DNA from 2 places in the Streptomyces sp. NPDC007971 genome. Region 1 is predicted to be linked to the other one. Evidence: riboswitches for the same ligand, from Rfam matches in the RefSeq annotation. Region 1 holds a riboswitch; the other holds the start of a gene.

Evidence for each region. Region 1 has a riboswitch for cobalamin ahead of ACFZCP_RS18150 (prenyltransferase/squalene oxidase repeat-containing protein). Riboswitches for the same ligand answer to the same signal wherever they lie in the genome.
Region 2: linked by a shared signal. The riboswitch ahead of ACFZCP_RS13175 (cobalamin biosynthesis protein) and the one ahead of ACFZCP_RS18150 (prenyltransferase/squalene oxidase repeat-containing protein) in region 1 are both predicted to bind cobalamin.

What each region holds. Positions count from the first base shown of each region.
Region 1 is NZ_JBIBJK010000008.1:45,269-52,298, reverse strand. It holds gene ACFZCP_RS18160 (CbiQ family ECF transporter T component) at 1-632, opposite strand, end outside; gene ACFZCP_RS18155 (SCO2322 family protein) at 1,084-1,746, opposite strand; gene ACFZCP_RS18150 (prenyltransferase/squalene oxidase repeat-containing protein) at 1,743-2,966, opposite strand; cobalamin riboswitch at 3,080-3,206, opposite strand; gene ACFZCP_RS18145 (hypothetical protein) at 3,536-4,579, opposite strand; gene ACFZCP_RS18140 (XRE family transcriptional regulator) at 4,828-5,544, shown strand; gene ACFZCP_RS18135 (ornithine cyclodeaminase family protein) at 5,571-6,602, opposite strand; gene ACFZCP_RS18130 (helix-turn-helix domain-containing protein) at 6,953-7,030, shown strand, end outside.
Region 2 is NZ_JBIBJK010000005.1:405,278-412,307, reverse strand. It holds gene ACFZCP_RS13195 (class II aldolase/adducin family protein) at 1-151, opposite strand, end outside; gene ACFZCP_RS13190 (inorganic phosphate transporter) at 728-1,975, shown strand; gene ACFZCP_RS13185 (hypothetical protein) at 2,010-2,237, shown strand; gene ACFZCP_RS13180 (CU044_2847 family protein) at 2,433-2,786, opposite strand; cobalamin riboswitch at 2,991-3,133, shown strand; gene ACFZCP_RS13175 (cobalamin biosynthesis protein) at 3,235-4,179, shown strand; gene ACFZCP_RS13170 (cobyric acid synthase) at 4,176-5,684, shown strand; gene cobN (cobaltochelatase subunit CobN) at 5,681-7,030, shown strand, end outside.

The DNA of each region.
Region 1 (7,030 bases):
CGGCGGGCCGCACGCAGCCGCTGGACGTCGGCGATGAGATGGGGCGCGAAGGTGAGCGCGACGACGACGGCCACGCCCGTCTCGTACAGGGCGCCGGGCAGGGACTTCAGGAGCCGGGCCGGGCCGGCGAGGGCGTTCGCGGCGCCGACACAGATGAGGAGGGCGGCCAGCTTCAGGCCGTTGTAGCCGGAGAAGAGGAGGGCTTCCGCGGTGACCTCACCGCCCAGACGGATGCCCTGGGCCCAGTGGGGGAGGGGGACTTCGGGGAGGGTGAGCAGGGTGTGGGTGCCGGGGACGGGGGAGCCGAGCACGACCGTGAAGGCGAGGCGCATGAGGAGGACGGCGACGGCGAGCTTGGCGAAGGCGGTGTAGGAGCGGGACCAGGGGGCGGCGGAGCGGTGGGTGGCCACGACGTAGCCGGCGGCCGCTATGAGGAGGGTGAGGAGGAGGGGGTTGGTGGTGCGGGTGGCGGCGGTACCGAGCCCGAGCGACCAGAGCCACCAGGCCCCGGGGTGAAGCGGGGCGGGGCGCTGATGCCGGGCCGGGGGCGCGACCGCCGCCCGGCGCTGTCGGGGTACCGCTGCGCCCGCCCTTCCCCGCTCTCGGCTCCGCTCAAGCGGGGGGACCCCGATCGCCCCAGCGGCACGACTGCCCGCAACCAGGCGGACACGATGACCCGCACCCGCCCCGACGCGACGGCCCGCAGCCATGACGAGCCTGCCGCCGGAGGTGGCGTGATTCCCCAGGGGCGCGGGGAGCTGCGCGACCGGCCCTCGCGAATTCGCGGCCGGCGGACGAGCGTGCTGGTTCGTAGCGGGGCCGAGTTTGTCGCTGGGGGTGGCGTGATTCCCCAGGGGCGCGTGGAAGTGCGCGACCGGCCCTCGCGAATTCGCGGCCGGCGGACGAGCGTGCTGGTTCGTAGCGGGGCCGAGTTTGTCGCTGGGGGTGGCGTGAATCCCCAGGGGCGCGTGGAACTGCGCGACCAGCCCCCGCCAACCCGCAGCCACCCGACGGCCCGCAGCCAGGCGCCACCCCGTACTCAGGCGCTGCCCCGTACTCAGGCGCCACCCCGCAGGAACACCGCTAGACATTCCCGCGCCGCCGCGCCTGCCACACCGCCGCACCGCCCAGAAGCACGACCACGGCCACGCCGATCGGCAACCCCAGTGAAGGGCCGCCGTCCGACCCCTTCTGCTGCTTCCCCGGCGTCTCCGGCGTCGCCGACTTCTGCGAGCCACCGGCGGCCACCTGCTCCCCGCACCCCTTCTTCGGATACCCGACGATCGCGCACAGCAGGGCGTTCGAGTCGTAGCGCAGGGGACCCGCCACCGCGGCCAGGGCCTCGGCCGTCGTGGCGTCGGGGGCGACCCGCGCACAGGCAGTGCGGCGGGCGGGCGGCGTCTCGCCGGACGGCGCATCCGCCGCCGTGCCGGAGTCGATGACCAGGGCCACCCGCTTCGTGCCCGTCTTCGCGGGCGTGTCCGCGCAGATCGTGGCGAAGTCCGCCGTGCCGCGCGGCCGGCTCGCGTCCGCGGAATCCGCGCTCACCGCGAAACGGAAGCCCTGGACCGCACCGTCGTCGGGGCGGGCGGTCGAGGGCCCCTCGGTGGCGTACGTCCAACGGCCGCCGTCCCGCTCCCAGAAGGACCAGTAGCGGTATCCGGCGGCCTGCGCCTGGGCGCAGGCACCGGCCACGAGGACGAGCGCGGCGACGAGCAGGGCCGTGGCACGGCGGACGGCGGTCACGGCTGCTGCCGCTTCCGGCGGCCGCTGAGCAGGAAGCCGATGCCGATGCCGGCGACGAGACCGACACCGACGATCCACCAGACCTTCGTGCCCGTCTCGTGCTTCGACTGCTTCGCCTCGGTGTGCCCGGCCTTCGCGGCCTGCGGTGCCGGCCCCGTGGCGTCGAGCGCCCGCACCAGATCGGTTCCGCCGAAGTCGCGCGGGTTCTCGCCCATCGCGTGGGCGGCGAAGATCAGCTCGGCGTAGGCGGCCGGGCTGGTCTGCTGCGCCCACTTCACCGCGTTCTTCTCCAGCCAGGCGTACGGCTTCTTCGCCTGCTGCGTCGAACCGGTCGCGGCGAGCGCGACGACCGCGTCCGCGGTGTTGCCGTAGTCGGGCTGGTCCTTGGCACCCGCCAGGGAGGACATGAGATGGCCGGTCCCGGCGACGGCGCCGGCGAGGTACGCGGCGGCGTTGTCCGCCATCTGTGCCGGGGTGGGCTTGCCGGAGGCCGCGCAGGCGGGGGCCTTGTCGCGGGTCTTGCCGGGCTCGACGACGAAGCCCTTGCCGAGCGCGCCCAGCACCCCGGCCGCGGACGCGTCCGCGTTGGCGGCCGGCTTGCCCTTCTTGGCCGCCTGGTAGGCGAACGCGCCGCCGCCGTCCGCGGAGCAGGGGATGGACAGCGTGGCCAGCGCATCGAGCGGGCTCTTGCCCTCGGGGCGCAGCCCGTCGGCGTTCTCACCGGCCGCGGTGAGGGCGCCGATGACGTCGGCGGTGTGGTTGGCGTCGGTCGGCTGACCCGGTGCGTAGCCCCAGCCACCGTCCTTGTTCTGCGTCCTCTTCAGCCAGGTCACGGCCTTGTGGACCTCGCTGTCGTGCCCGCCGAGCGCGTGCAGGGCCTGGACGGCCACGGCGGTGCTGTCGATGTCCGGCTGGGCGCCGCCCTTGCCCAGGCAGGGCTTGGCCGGGTCCGCGCGGAAGGCGGGGAAGCCCCCTTCGTCGCACTGCTGGCCGACCAGCCAGTCGACGGCGGAGGAGGCCGGACGCTGGCCGAGCGTGTGCTGTGCGAGCAGGGCGAACGACTGGCGCCACACCCCGTCGTAGGTCGGGTCGGTCTTCCCGAACAGCCCCGACGGGATCGGCGTCTTCGGGGAGGGGGACGGGCCGGCGGCCATGGCGGGTGCGGCGGCGGCCAGCACGCCTATGGCGGCGAGAGCCGCGGCGCTGCGGCGGACGTTCATGGTCGGCGACTGCCTCTCCTGCGGGGAACCGGCAGCGCACGGGGACCCCCGGGCGGCTCGGCTCCGTAAACCTCGACGGTGCCGTGCGCGACGGGTCGTCGTGCACGTGAGCCGGTCAACGTTCCGTGCGAGGCGGTCCGGCTCACCGTGCGAGACGGCTTACGGCTGCGGGTCAGCGCCGGAATTGCACCGGCTTCCCCCCGTACGAGTGTGATGACGACCCCGCCACTTTACCGGCAGCCGCGCGCGGGCCGAGGGGTGGTCGTGGGCACAGCGCGGCGGTGACCAGGGTCACGGCCACGACGACTGCGGCGGACCGTACCCCTCCGGGCGTCGGCCGGATCATGCTCGTCCTGGCGCCGGCCGGACCGCGCTTGTGCTGGCGTCGGCCGAAATGCACTCGTCCTGGCGTCGGCAGGACGGCGTTCGTCCTGGCGTCGCCCGGATCGTGCTCGTCCTGGCGTCGTCGCCCGGACCATGTGAGCCCCGGCGTTGGCCGGACGGCGCTCGTCCTGACGGCGGCCGGACCATGTTGCCCTGGCGTCGGCCCGATCGTGCTCGTCCGCGGCTCAGGCCGCCTGGGGGCGCAGGGAGCCGACGGCGACGTCCAGGTAGTTCGCCATCCGGTGCAGTGCGCGGGCGCACTCCGGGGGGTCCTCGCCCTCGGCCACCCAGTGGGCGAGCCGGTCGGCCGGGCCGGCGTGCCAGGCCGCCGTGACCTCGTCGCCGGCCTGCCGGGTGAGGACCATGCGCTCGGCGGACGGCTCGTGCGCGACGGCCGGATCCAGGTCGAGCCGGGTCAGCCGGCCGGTCGCGGCCGGGTAGGCGAACTGGATCGCGGCGGCCCGCTGCCGGGTCGGGGCCACGGCCGGCAGCCCGCCGGTGGCCAGGGCCGCGGCGGCCCGTGCGAGATCGACGCCGGTGGCCCGCTCTACCAGCAGCGGGATCAGATCACCGGGCAGGTGCGGGACGACGTCGGTGACGCGGGGCCCGCGGGCGGTGAGCCGCAGACCGATGTGCACGACGGTGTGCGCGAGACCGAGCGCCCGCACGGTCCGCTCCACCGTGTGCCGCAGGAACGGGTTGTGCAGCAGCCCGTCGTGGGCGTGCACGACGTGACGCAGCGGCTGCCGGGCGGGGGGCGGGCCCGGAGTCGTACGGGTGAGGGCGGCGATGCGGACCTCGTCGTCGAGGACGACGGTCTCGGCGGAGACGAGCGGTCCCTCGGTGTCGTCCCGGCCGGCCGGCGCGATGGCGCGGCGGGCCAGCAGGGACCGTAACGCGGCCGGATCGGCGCAGGCCCGGGCCGTCTCCTCGGGGATGCGGGGCAGCCCCAGCCGGGCGGCGATCCGGGCCGCGGCGGGCAGGTGGCCGCGGGTCCAGGTCAGCACGCCGCATATCCCGTACCGGGCCGCGTGCCGCGCGACCGCCTCGGCCGTGGCCGGCCCGTGGCCCGGGTCGGCCACGATGTGGCCGGCCAGATAGGGCAGCGCCCAGCCGGGCGGGGCGGCGCCGGCCAGGACCACCGGGTGGGCCGCGGCGATCCGCGCCAGCGCGAACTCGCCGTACGCGGCCCGCCGGACGGCCCCGAGCAGAAGGACGGGATGCGGCATGGTCGCCTCGCCATCGCGGGGAGAGTGCGGACAGAGGAACGCCCCGGATGCTGCTCCCCCATAGGCAGCACCCGAGGCGGGTCGATCTTGCTCTCTGTGTCTCGATCCTCACCCACCGCACCGTCAACTGTCAACGATTACTGCCTAATTCCGCAGGAGGTGTTGGCGCATCTGGTCGGCGCACGGGTGACCGGGTAGCCTCGCGTCAGCCAGCCACCGAACGGACGACACGCCCAGGGGGGACCTCGGTGAGTGACACCCATGCCCCGCTGGCCGCTGCGCTGGAGCGGCTCGGGGAGCTGACCGGCCGCCCCGGCCGGCTGCCGGAGGTCCTGGACGTGACCGACCTCTCCCATCGCACCGGCATTCCCGTCGGCGTCGTCGTCGAACTGCTCTCCGGAGGCCGCGCGCCCGAGGCCTGCCTCGCCCAGCGGGTGCGGCAGCGGCTGGACTTCATCCGGGAGACCCGGCGGCGCCCCGACGGCAAGCGGTACTCGCTCGACGAACTGGCCCGGATCGCGGGAACCAGCAGGCAGTGGCTGAGCGAGTGGCGCAAGAGCGGTATGCCGGGCCTCGAACACGTCGACCGGCTGCGCAGGTTCTTCGGTCTGCCGGCCGGCTTCTTCGCGGCGGACGAACCGGAGGCGCTGCACGAGGCGTTGCAGCCGGTGCTGCAGAGCCTGGAGGCGGAGGCGGACCCGCTGCTGCGGCTGCGCGAGTGCGGACTGGTCCGGCTGGCCGCACGCGCCCCGCAGATGAACGCCCGTCAGCTGGCCACCCTCGCCGACCTGGTGGAGATGATCATCACCTCGGGGCAGGGCGAGAGCGTCGGGGAGCCGGGCGAAGGCTCCGGGCAGTCGGGCGCGAGCTTCGCGAACTCGGGTGAGAACTTCGCGAACTCGGGCGCGAGCTTCGCGAGGTCGGGCGAGAGCTTCGGGGAGTCGAAGGTCGCGGGTCGCTCCTGATCCGGTTCCGGCGGTCACCCGGACGCTCAGTCGCCGAAGGTGTAGGGGTCCAGGGCGTCGATCGGGACGTGCTCCATGAGCATCCGCTCGCCGACGCCCGTCTCCTTGGCCATCTGGATCAGGACGTCCAGGGCCACATGGTCCTCCAGGGCGTACCCGGTCGAGTCGAAGACCGTCGTCCGGTTCCGGTAGGGCGCCCAGCGTTCGGGGTGGGCGCACACGGCGGACAGCCGGGGCCCGATCTCGGGCTCGGACAACTGCTGGCACTCGCCCTCGTGCCGCGCCTGGTCCAGGTGGTCGGGTACCACGAGTGCCACGCGCAGCAGCGGGAGCGGAAGCTCGGTCCTGCCGACGGAGTCGGCCCCGACGGCGTTGATGTGCACGTGGGGCTGCAGACCCTCGGCGGACAGCACGGGACCCTCCCCGACCGCCACGGTGGTGGCGGTGCAGATGATGTCGGCCCTGGCGGCCAGTTCCGCGAGGCCGGCCCGGCGCACCTCCAGATCCAGAAAGCCCACGCGGTCCCGGAAGGAGGCGGCATGGCTCGCCTCGACGTCGTGGACGAGGATCTCCGTCAGGGGGAAGAGGCGGCTCAGCGCATGGGCCTGGGTCACCGCCTGGGCGCCCGCCCCCACCAGGCCCAGCACCCGGCTCTCCGGCAGCGCCAGCATCCGGCTGGCCACGGCGGAGGCCGCGCCCGTGCGCACCGCGGTGAGCAGCCGCGCGTCGCACACCGCGGTCAGCCGGCCGGTCACGTCGTCGAAACGGGCCAGTGTCCCGCTGAGGGACGGTAAGTACTGAGGGACCGTCGGGAGGGAGGGGGTGTACGACACCGTCTTGAGCGTCATGCACTCACCGGGCAGGTGGTACGGCATCCACTCGATCGCCCCGGTGTCCCCGGGGCCCCTGCCGAAACCGGCCCGGGGGGGCGCAACCCCCCTGCTCCTGCCGGCCAGGGCCCGGTGCAGCCGGTCGATGACCAGATCGGCGAAGAGGTCGCGGCCGCAGAGCTCGACTATTTTTCCCACGTGGCGTTGCGTCAGAACCAGGGCGTCCATGTTCTTCCTTCCGGGTCGGGGTGGGCAGCGCTCAGCCCTGAGCGGATACGCGGGGAGATCGGTCGGCGTTCGCCGGGCATCCTTACGCCGGCTGTTCCGAGACCGGGGGAAGGCGGGGGCGGCAGGCGATGAGCCCAGGCCGTGAGCGGTGGTGCCGGCCTGGGGTGCCAAGGGCTCAGACAACCGCCATCGCAGGTGTGTGGTGATCCTGCTACCGCGCTCCTTCGGATGTCAAGATCTTCTGCATTGCCCTGCAGATGGAGCCGACGCTCTGGTTGTCGGGAAGATGACCGGATACGCTCACGTCTGCCTCAGCACCAGAACAGACGACGCCCCCCGGAGAACGCTCGGTGGCTCACGACGACGCATATGCCAGGCTGGCCGAAACCCTCAAGTCCCTGCACTTCGCGGCAGGGGGGCCGGAGCGG
Region 2 (7,030 bases), on a different contig from region 1:
GGGTGACCAGCACGACGTCCCCGGCGCGCGCCGACACATTGCCGGAGGTGCCGACGACCAGCCCGTCCGCGACGGTCCGGCGGGCCGTCGCGACCACCTCCTCCCAGACCCGCGCCTCTTCCTCGTTCGCGTCCCGCAGCTGTTCGGCCATGCGGGGATCCTGCCAGCGAAAGCGTCCCCGGGCGGACCGGTCACAGGGATCAGGCCGGAAGCCGCGCAGCCGAACAGGCGGACATCAGCGCAAAGCCGAACGAACAGAAACACATCGAATGAAACAGACCGCGGCAGTGGCGAGGGCGAGCGGACGGACAGCGACCCTCCAGCCGCCTCCAGCCGCCTGCGCCCCCGCCCGCCGGCGGAAGGCCCGCACCGGCGACAGCCGCGCGTTCTCCCCGGACCGTCCGCGGCGGACCGCCCGGCACGGCGTTGATCGTCCGTCATGCACGCCGGACGCGGGACCGCTGCCGGGCGGGCGGCCCTCCTGGACCTTGTGGCAGCACGCCGCGGGGGTCGGCCGGACGGGTGACCGGAATCTCTTTCACGGGCCGCCGGACCGGATGCGGGCCCTCGCGGGAGGCCGATGGCCAAGGGGCGTCTGAGGCTTCGAATCCGGACAGAATCACGCACTCCTCCTGCCGATACCCTGACGCCCGCTTGAGTTCACCTTCCGTTCACTCAGGTTGCCTACGGTCCAACACCCAATGACTTCGAATGATTGCCTGGGTAAATGGAAAGCTTCTCGCTGATCCTCGCGATTGTGGTGGTGACCGCACTTGCGTTCGATTTCACGAACGGTTTCCACGACACCGCCAACGCGATGGCCACGACCATCTCGACCGGTGCACTCAAGCCCAAGGTCGCGGTGGCCATGTCCGCCGCCCTCAACCTTGTGGGCGCTTTCCTCTCCGTGGAGGTCGCCAACACGATCTCCAAGGGTCTCGTCGATGAGAACGGCATCCGTCCCGAGGTCATCTTCGCCGCCCTGGTCGGCGCGATCCTCTGGAACCTGGTGACCTGGCTCGTGGGCCTGCCCTCCAGTTCCTCGCACGCCCTGATGGGCGGCCTGATCGGCGCCACCGTCGCCTCCGCGGGCTTCGGCGCCGTCCACGGCGACGTCCTGGTCACCAAGGTTCTGCTGCCGGCGGTCGCCGCCCCGGTCGTGGCCGGTGTCGCGGCGCTGCTCGCCACCCGGTTCTCCTACGGCATCGGGCGCGGCGCCGAGGGCGAGGCCACCCGCAAGGGCTACCGCGCCGGGCAGATCGCCTCCGCCGGTCTGGTCTCCCTGGCCCACGGCACCAACGACGCGCAGAAGACGATGGGCATCATCACGCTGGCGCTGATCGCGGGCGGTGCGATCGCCCCCGGCTCGAACCCTCCCACCTGGGTGATCCTCTCGGCCGGCCTCGCCATCGCACTCGGCACCTACATCGGCGGCTGGCGCATCATCCGCACCATGGGCACGGGGCTGACCGACCTGGAGCCGCGCCAGGGCTTCGCCTCCCAGACCAGTGCGGCCACGGCCATCCTGGCCTCCTCCCACCTCGGCTTCTCCCTCTCCACCACCCATGTCGTCTCCGGCTCGGTGATGGGTGCGGGCCTGGGCCGCAAGGGCGGCGTGGTCCGCTGGTCCACCGCGACCCGCATGGCCATCGCCTGGGTGCTCACCCTCCCGGCCGCCGCGCTGGTCGGCGCCGGCGCCGAGTCCGTCACGGACCTGGGTGACTGGGGCACCGCGGTCGTCGCCGTGTTCCTCGTCGGCTCCAGCGCCGCGATCTGGAAGCTCTCCCGCCGCGAGGTCGTCGACCACACCAACGTCGTCGGCGGCGACGTCGAGCCTGCCGGCGTGGTGACCACCGCCATCGCCGCGGTGACCCCGCCCCCCGCGGGCGTCGTCACCGAGGACCTGACGGCCACGATCCCGGCTCCGGCCACCACCGACCCGGCCCCGGCAACGCCGCCGGCCGCCACCGTCTGAACCCGAGCACCCGGTAACTGAAGGAAGCATTCCCATGAAGATCGACTGGGCGGCTCTCGGCTCCGTCTTCGGTGTCAGCCTCGTGTTCGCGGTGGGCCTGGTGGCCCTGTTCACCCTCGGTGTCAACGGCCTGTCGCGGCGCGAGAAGGCCGCCGCGCAGGGCGGATCCGCGGCGCTGGCCGTGACGGGTGCCTACGTGTGCTTCGCGGCCTGTGCGGCCGCGGTGGCGTACGGGTTCTATCTGATCGTGGCCAAGGCCTGATCGCGACCAGGGCCGAGGCGTGACCGAGTCCGGGGCACGGCCAAGTCCTGGCCCGCGCCGCCGAAGCCCGACCCGCGGCACCCGGTAGGGGACCCGGCCGGGTCCCGGCCCGCGGCCAAGTCCTGGCCCGCGCAAGGTCCGACACCGCCCTGCCGGGGCCCCTCGCGGGTGCCGGGCAGGGCGGTTGCCCGTTCGTCAGGGGCGGCCCTCGCTGCCGCGTTGCCCGGGGATGTCGGAACCGTCCTGGCCCGACCAGTGCATGGTCACCGTGAAGTGGGCCTCCGTGGACCCCTGCGCCACGACCACCCCCGCCTCGGCACTCACGGTGATGCCGAACTCGACCGTGACCTTCTCCGGCGGTCTCGTCAGCCCGCGGGCCTCGTGCACCAGCGCGCCCAGCGCCGGCCGTACCCGGGCGAGCGCCTGCTGAAGGGTCTCCGCCGGCTCGCCTTCCGGGACCCGCTGCACTCCGGCAGGCCGCCCCTTGCCCGCCACCTCCAGCAGGACGACCTGACCGTCGTCCAGCAGCATCTCGCCCACGTGCGCCACCGCGTGTCTCCTCCTGCGTCCGTTCATCCCGTATGACACGTACGCGCTATTGCAGATCCTCACGGACCGTGAGCACAAGGAGGCGCCCCGAATGCCGCCCGGGGATGGGGAATTCACCTCCCCCCGGTCGTCCGCCGCCTCCCCGCGTGTCGGCGATGTGGGCCTCAGCACAGTCCACCATTGCTGGTCAAAGGCAAGTTGACGGCTCTTCCGGGTGCGTGGTGGACTGCCCAGGCCATGTACGGCGGCAGAAGAGGAAGCCGGTGCGAATCCGGCGCGGTCCCGCCACTGTCACCGGGGAAGAACATCCCGGGAGCCAGGAACTCTCACCGCCGGTCTCGTCGAACCAGGGCGCGGACACCCTGAGTGAGGACACATATCGCCATGCTCGGCCGCCCATCCAGGACCAGTACCAGAACCTCCTCCGAGCCCACGGTCGGCTGAGCCGATGGGTGCCGATCGCTCATACGCGTACGGCGCCGCCGCCGGCCTTCTCGGCGATCTGATCCTCGGCGATCCGCGCCGCGGGCATCCGGTCGCCGCGTTCGGACGTGCGGCCGCAGCCGTGGAGCGGGTGCTGTGGCACGACCACCGCGGCTGGGGCGCGCTGCACACCGCCGTCTGCGCCGGCGGCGCCGTCGCCGTGGGCGCCGCAGCCGAACGGGCCGTCCGCCGCCGTCCCGTCGCCTCCGCCGCACTGGCCGCCGCCGCCACCTGGGCGGTCGTCGGGGGTACTTCGCTGGCCCGGGAGGCCCGGACCATCGGCCGGGCCCTGGAGGCCGGGGACGTCGAGGCGGCGCGGGCGCGACTGCCGCATCTGTGCGGCCGGGATCCGCAGGCCCTCGACGCCGACGGGATCGCCCGGGCCGTCGTGGAGTCCGTCGCCGAGAACACCTCCGACGCCGTCGTGGGTGCGCTGGTGTGGGGCGCGGTGGGCGGGGTGCCGGGGCTGCTCGGGTTCCGGGCCGTCAACACCCTGGATGCGATGGTGGGTCACAGGTCGCCCCGCTTCCGGCGCTACGGCTGGGCCTCGGCCCGCCTCGACGACCTCGCCGGCTGGCCCGGGGCGCGGCTGACCGCCGTACTCGCCGCGGTGGCCGGACCCGATCCCCGTGGCGCCCTGCACGCCTGGCGGGCCGACGCCCACAGGCACCCGAGCCCCAACGCCGGGCCCGTCGAAGCCTCGTTCGCGGGCGCGCTCGGCGTGCGCCTGGGCGGGACGCTCTCCTACGGCGGGCGCGTCGAGCACCGGCCCGTCCTCAACGGGGACACCGGGCGGGCCGTCCAAGTCACCGACGTCGACCGGGCCGTACGGCTCTCCCGCCGCGTCGGCCTGCTCGCGCTCGGCGTCACCGTCGCCGCGCGCCGACTCGTGAAGGGACGTGGGAAGTGAACGGCGGTCTCCTCGTGGCCGGCACCACCTCCGACGCCGGAAAGAGCGTCGTGACGGCAGGGATCTGCCGGTGGCTGGTGCGCCAGGGCGTCAAGGTCGCGCCCTTCAAGGCGCAGAACATGTCCCTCAACTCGTTCGTGACGCGCCAGGGCGCTGAGATCGGGCGGGCGCAGGCCATGCAGGCCCAGGCCTGCCGCGTCGAGCCGACCGCGCTGATGAACCCCGTGCTGCTCAAGCCCGGTGGTGAACGCAGCAGCCAGGTGGTGCTGCTGGGCAGGCCGGTGGGCGAGATGAGCGCACGCGGCTACCACGGAGGGCGCCAGCAGCAGTTGCTGGGCACGGTCCTGGACTGTCTGGCCGAGTTGCGGGGCACGTATGACGCGGTGATCTGTGAGGGGGCGGGTTCGCCCGCGGAGATCAATCTGCGGCGGACCGACATCGTGAACATGGGGATCGCGCGGGGCGCGCGGCTGCCCGTGCTCGTCGTCGGCGACATCGACCGCGGCGGTGTCTTCGCCTCGTTCTTCGGCACGCTCGCCCTGCTCTCGCCCGAGGACCAGGAACTGGTCGCCGGGTTCCTGGTGAACAAGTTCCGCGGGGACGTCTCCCTGCTGGAGCCGGGCCTGGACATGCTGCACGGGCTCACCGGGCGGCGCACGTACGGCGTCCTGCCCTTCCGGCACGGGCTCGGGATCGACGAGGAGGACGGGCTGAGGGTGTCCCTGCGGGGCACGGTCCGCGAGTCCGCCGTGACTCCCCCGGTCGGCGAGGACGTCCTGCGGGTCGCCGTCTGCGCGATCCCGCTCATGTCGAACTTCACGGACGTGGACGCGCTGGCCGCCGAACCGGGCGTCGTGGTCCGGTTCGTGGACCGGCCGGAGGAGCTGGCGGACGCCGACCTCGTGGTGGTCCCGGGCACGCGCGGGACCGTACGGGCGCTGGAGTGGCTGCGCGAGCGCGGGCTTGCGGACGCGCTCGTCCGGCGGGCCCGCGAGGGCCGCCCGGTCCTCGGCATCTGCGGCGGCTTCCAGATCCTCGGCGAGCACATCGAGGACGAGGTCGAGTCGCGGGCCGGCGCGGTCCCCGGGCTCGGTGTCCTGCCCGTGCGGGTGCGGTTCGCCCGCGAGAAGACCCTGGAACGGCCCGTCGGCGAGGCCCTCGGCGAGCCGGTCGAGGGGTACGAGATCCATCACGGGGTGGCCGAGGTCACCGGCGGTGAAGCCTTTCTGGACGGCTGCCGGGTCGGCCGGACCTGGGGCACCCACTGGCACGGCTCGCTGGAGTCGGACGGCTTCAGGCGGGCCTTCCTGCGCGAGGTGGCGGCCGCCGCGGGCCGCCGCTTCGTGCCGGCCCCGGACACCTCGTTCGCCGCGCTGCGCGAGGAGCAGCTCGACCGGCTCGGCGACCTCATCGAACAGCACGCGGACACGGACGCGCTCTGGCGGCTCATCGAGTCGGGCGCGCCGCAAGGACTGCCCTTCATTCCACCGGGAGCACCCGCATGAGCACAGTGTTGTTGTTGTCGACCGCCGACACCGATCTGCTGGCGGCCCGGGCCTCCGGCGCCGCGTACCGGATCGGCAACCCGACCCGGGTGGACGTGGCGGCGGAGCTGCCCGGCCTGATCGAGGGCGCGGACCTCGCCGTCGTACGGCTGCTGGGCGGCAAGCGCGCCTGGGAGGACGGGCTCGCCGCGCTCAGGGCCTCCGGGATCCCTACCGTGCTGCTGGGCGGCGAGGCCGTGCCGGACGCCGAGCTGATGGCCGAGTCGTCCGTTCCGGCGGGTGTCGTGGCGGAGGCGCTCAAGTACCTCGTCGAGGGCGGCCCGGCGAACCTGGCCGAGCTGACCCGGTTCCTGTCCGACACCGTGCTGCTGACCGGTGAGGGGTTCGAGGAGCCGCGGAAGATGCCGGAGTACGGGGTACACGGCGAGCGCGGGTTCGCCGAGGGCCGCCCCACCGTCGGCGTGCTCTTCTACCGGGCCCACGAGCTGAGCGGCAACACCGCCTTCGTCGACACGCTGTGCGAGGCGATCGAGGCGCAGGGCGCCAACGCCCTGCCCGTGTACTGCGGTTCGCTGCGCGGCGCGGACGCCGGGCTGTACGAGATCCTCGGCCGGACCGACGCCCTGGTCGCCACCGTCCTCGCCGCCGGCGGCACGCACGCCTCCGAGGCCTCGGCCGGCGGTGACGAGGAGGCCTGGGACATCGGGGCGCTCGCCGACCTGGACGTCCCGGTGCTGCAGGGGCTCTGCCTCACCTCCTCGCGGGCCGCCTGGGACGAGTCGGACGCCGCGCTCTCCCCCATGGACGCGGCGATGCAGGTCGCCATCCCGGAGTTCGACGGGCGCCTGATCACGGTGCCGTTCTCCTTCAAGGAGCAGGGCCCGGACGAGGTCCCGGTGTACGTCGCCGACCCCGAGCGGGCCGGGCGCGTGGCCGCCATCGCCGTACGGCACGCGCGGCTCGGGCACAAGCCGAACGCCGACAAGAAGCTGGCGCTCGTCTTCACCGCCTACCCGACCAAGCACTCGCGGGTCGGCAACGCGGTCGGCCTGGACACGCCCGCGTCCGCGGTGCGCGTCCTGGACGCCCTCAAGGAGGCCGGGTACGGCCTCACGGACTACCCGGACAACGGCGACGAGCTGATCCACCGGCTCATCGGGGCCGGCGGGCACGACGTCGAGTGGCTCACCGAGGAGCAGCTGGCCGCGGCGCCCGCGCGCGTGCCGCTGGCCGACTACCGCGCCTGGTTCGACCGGCTCGACCCCGAGCTGCGGGACGCCATGGTGGAGGCGTGGGGCGAGCCGCCGGGCAGCCTGTACGTGGACGGCGACGACGTCGTGCTGGCC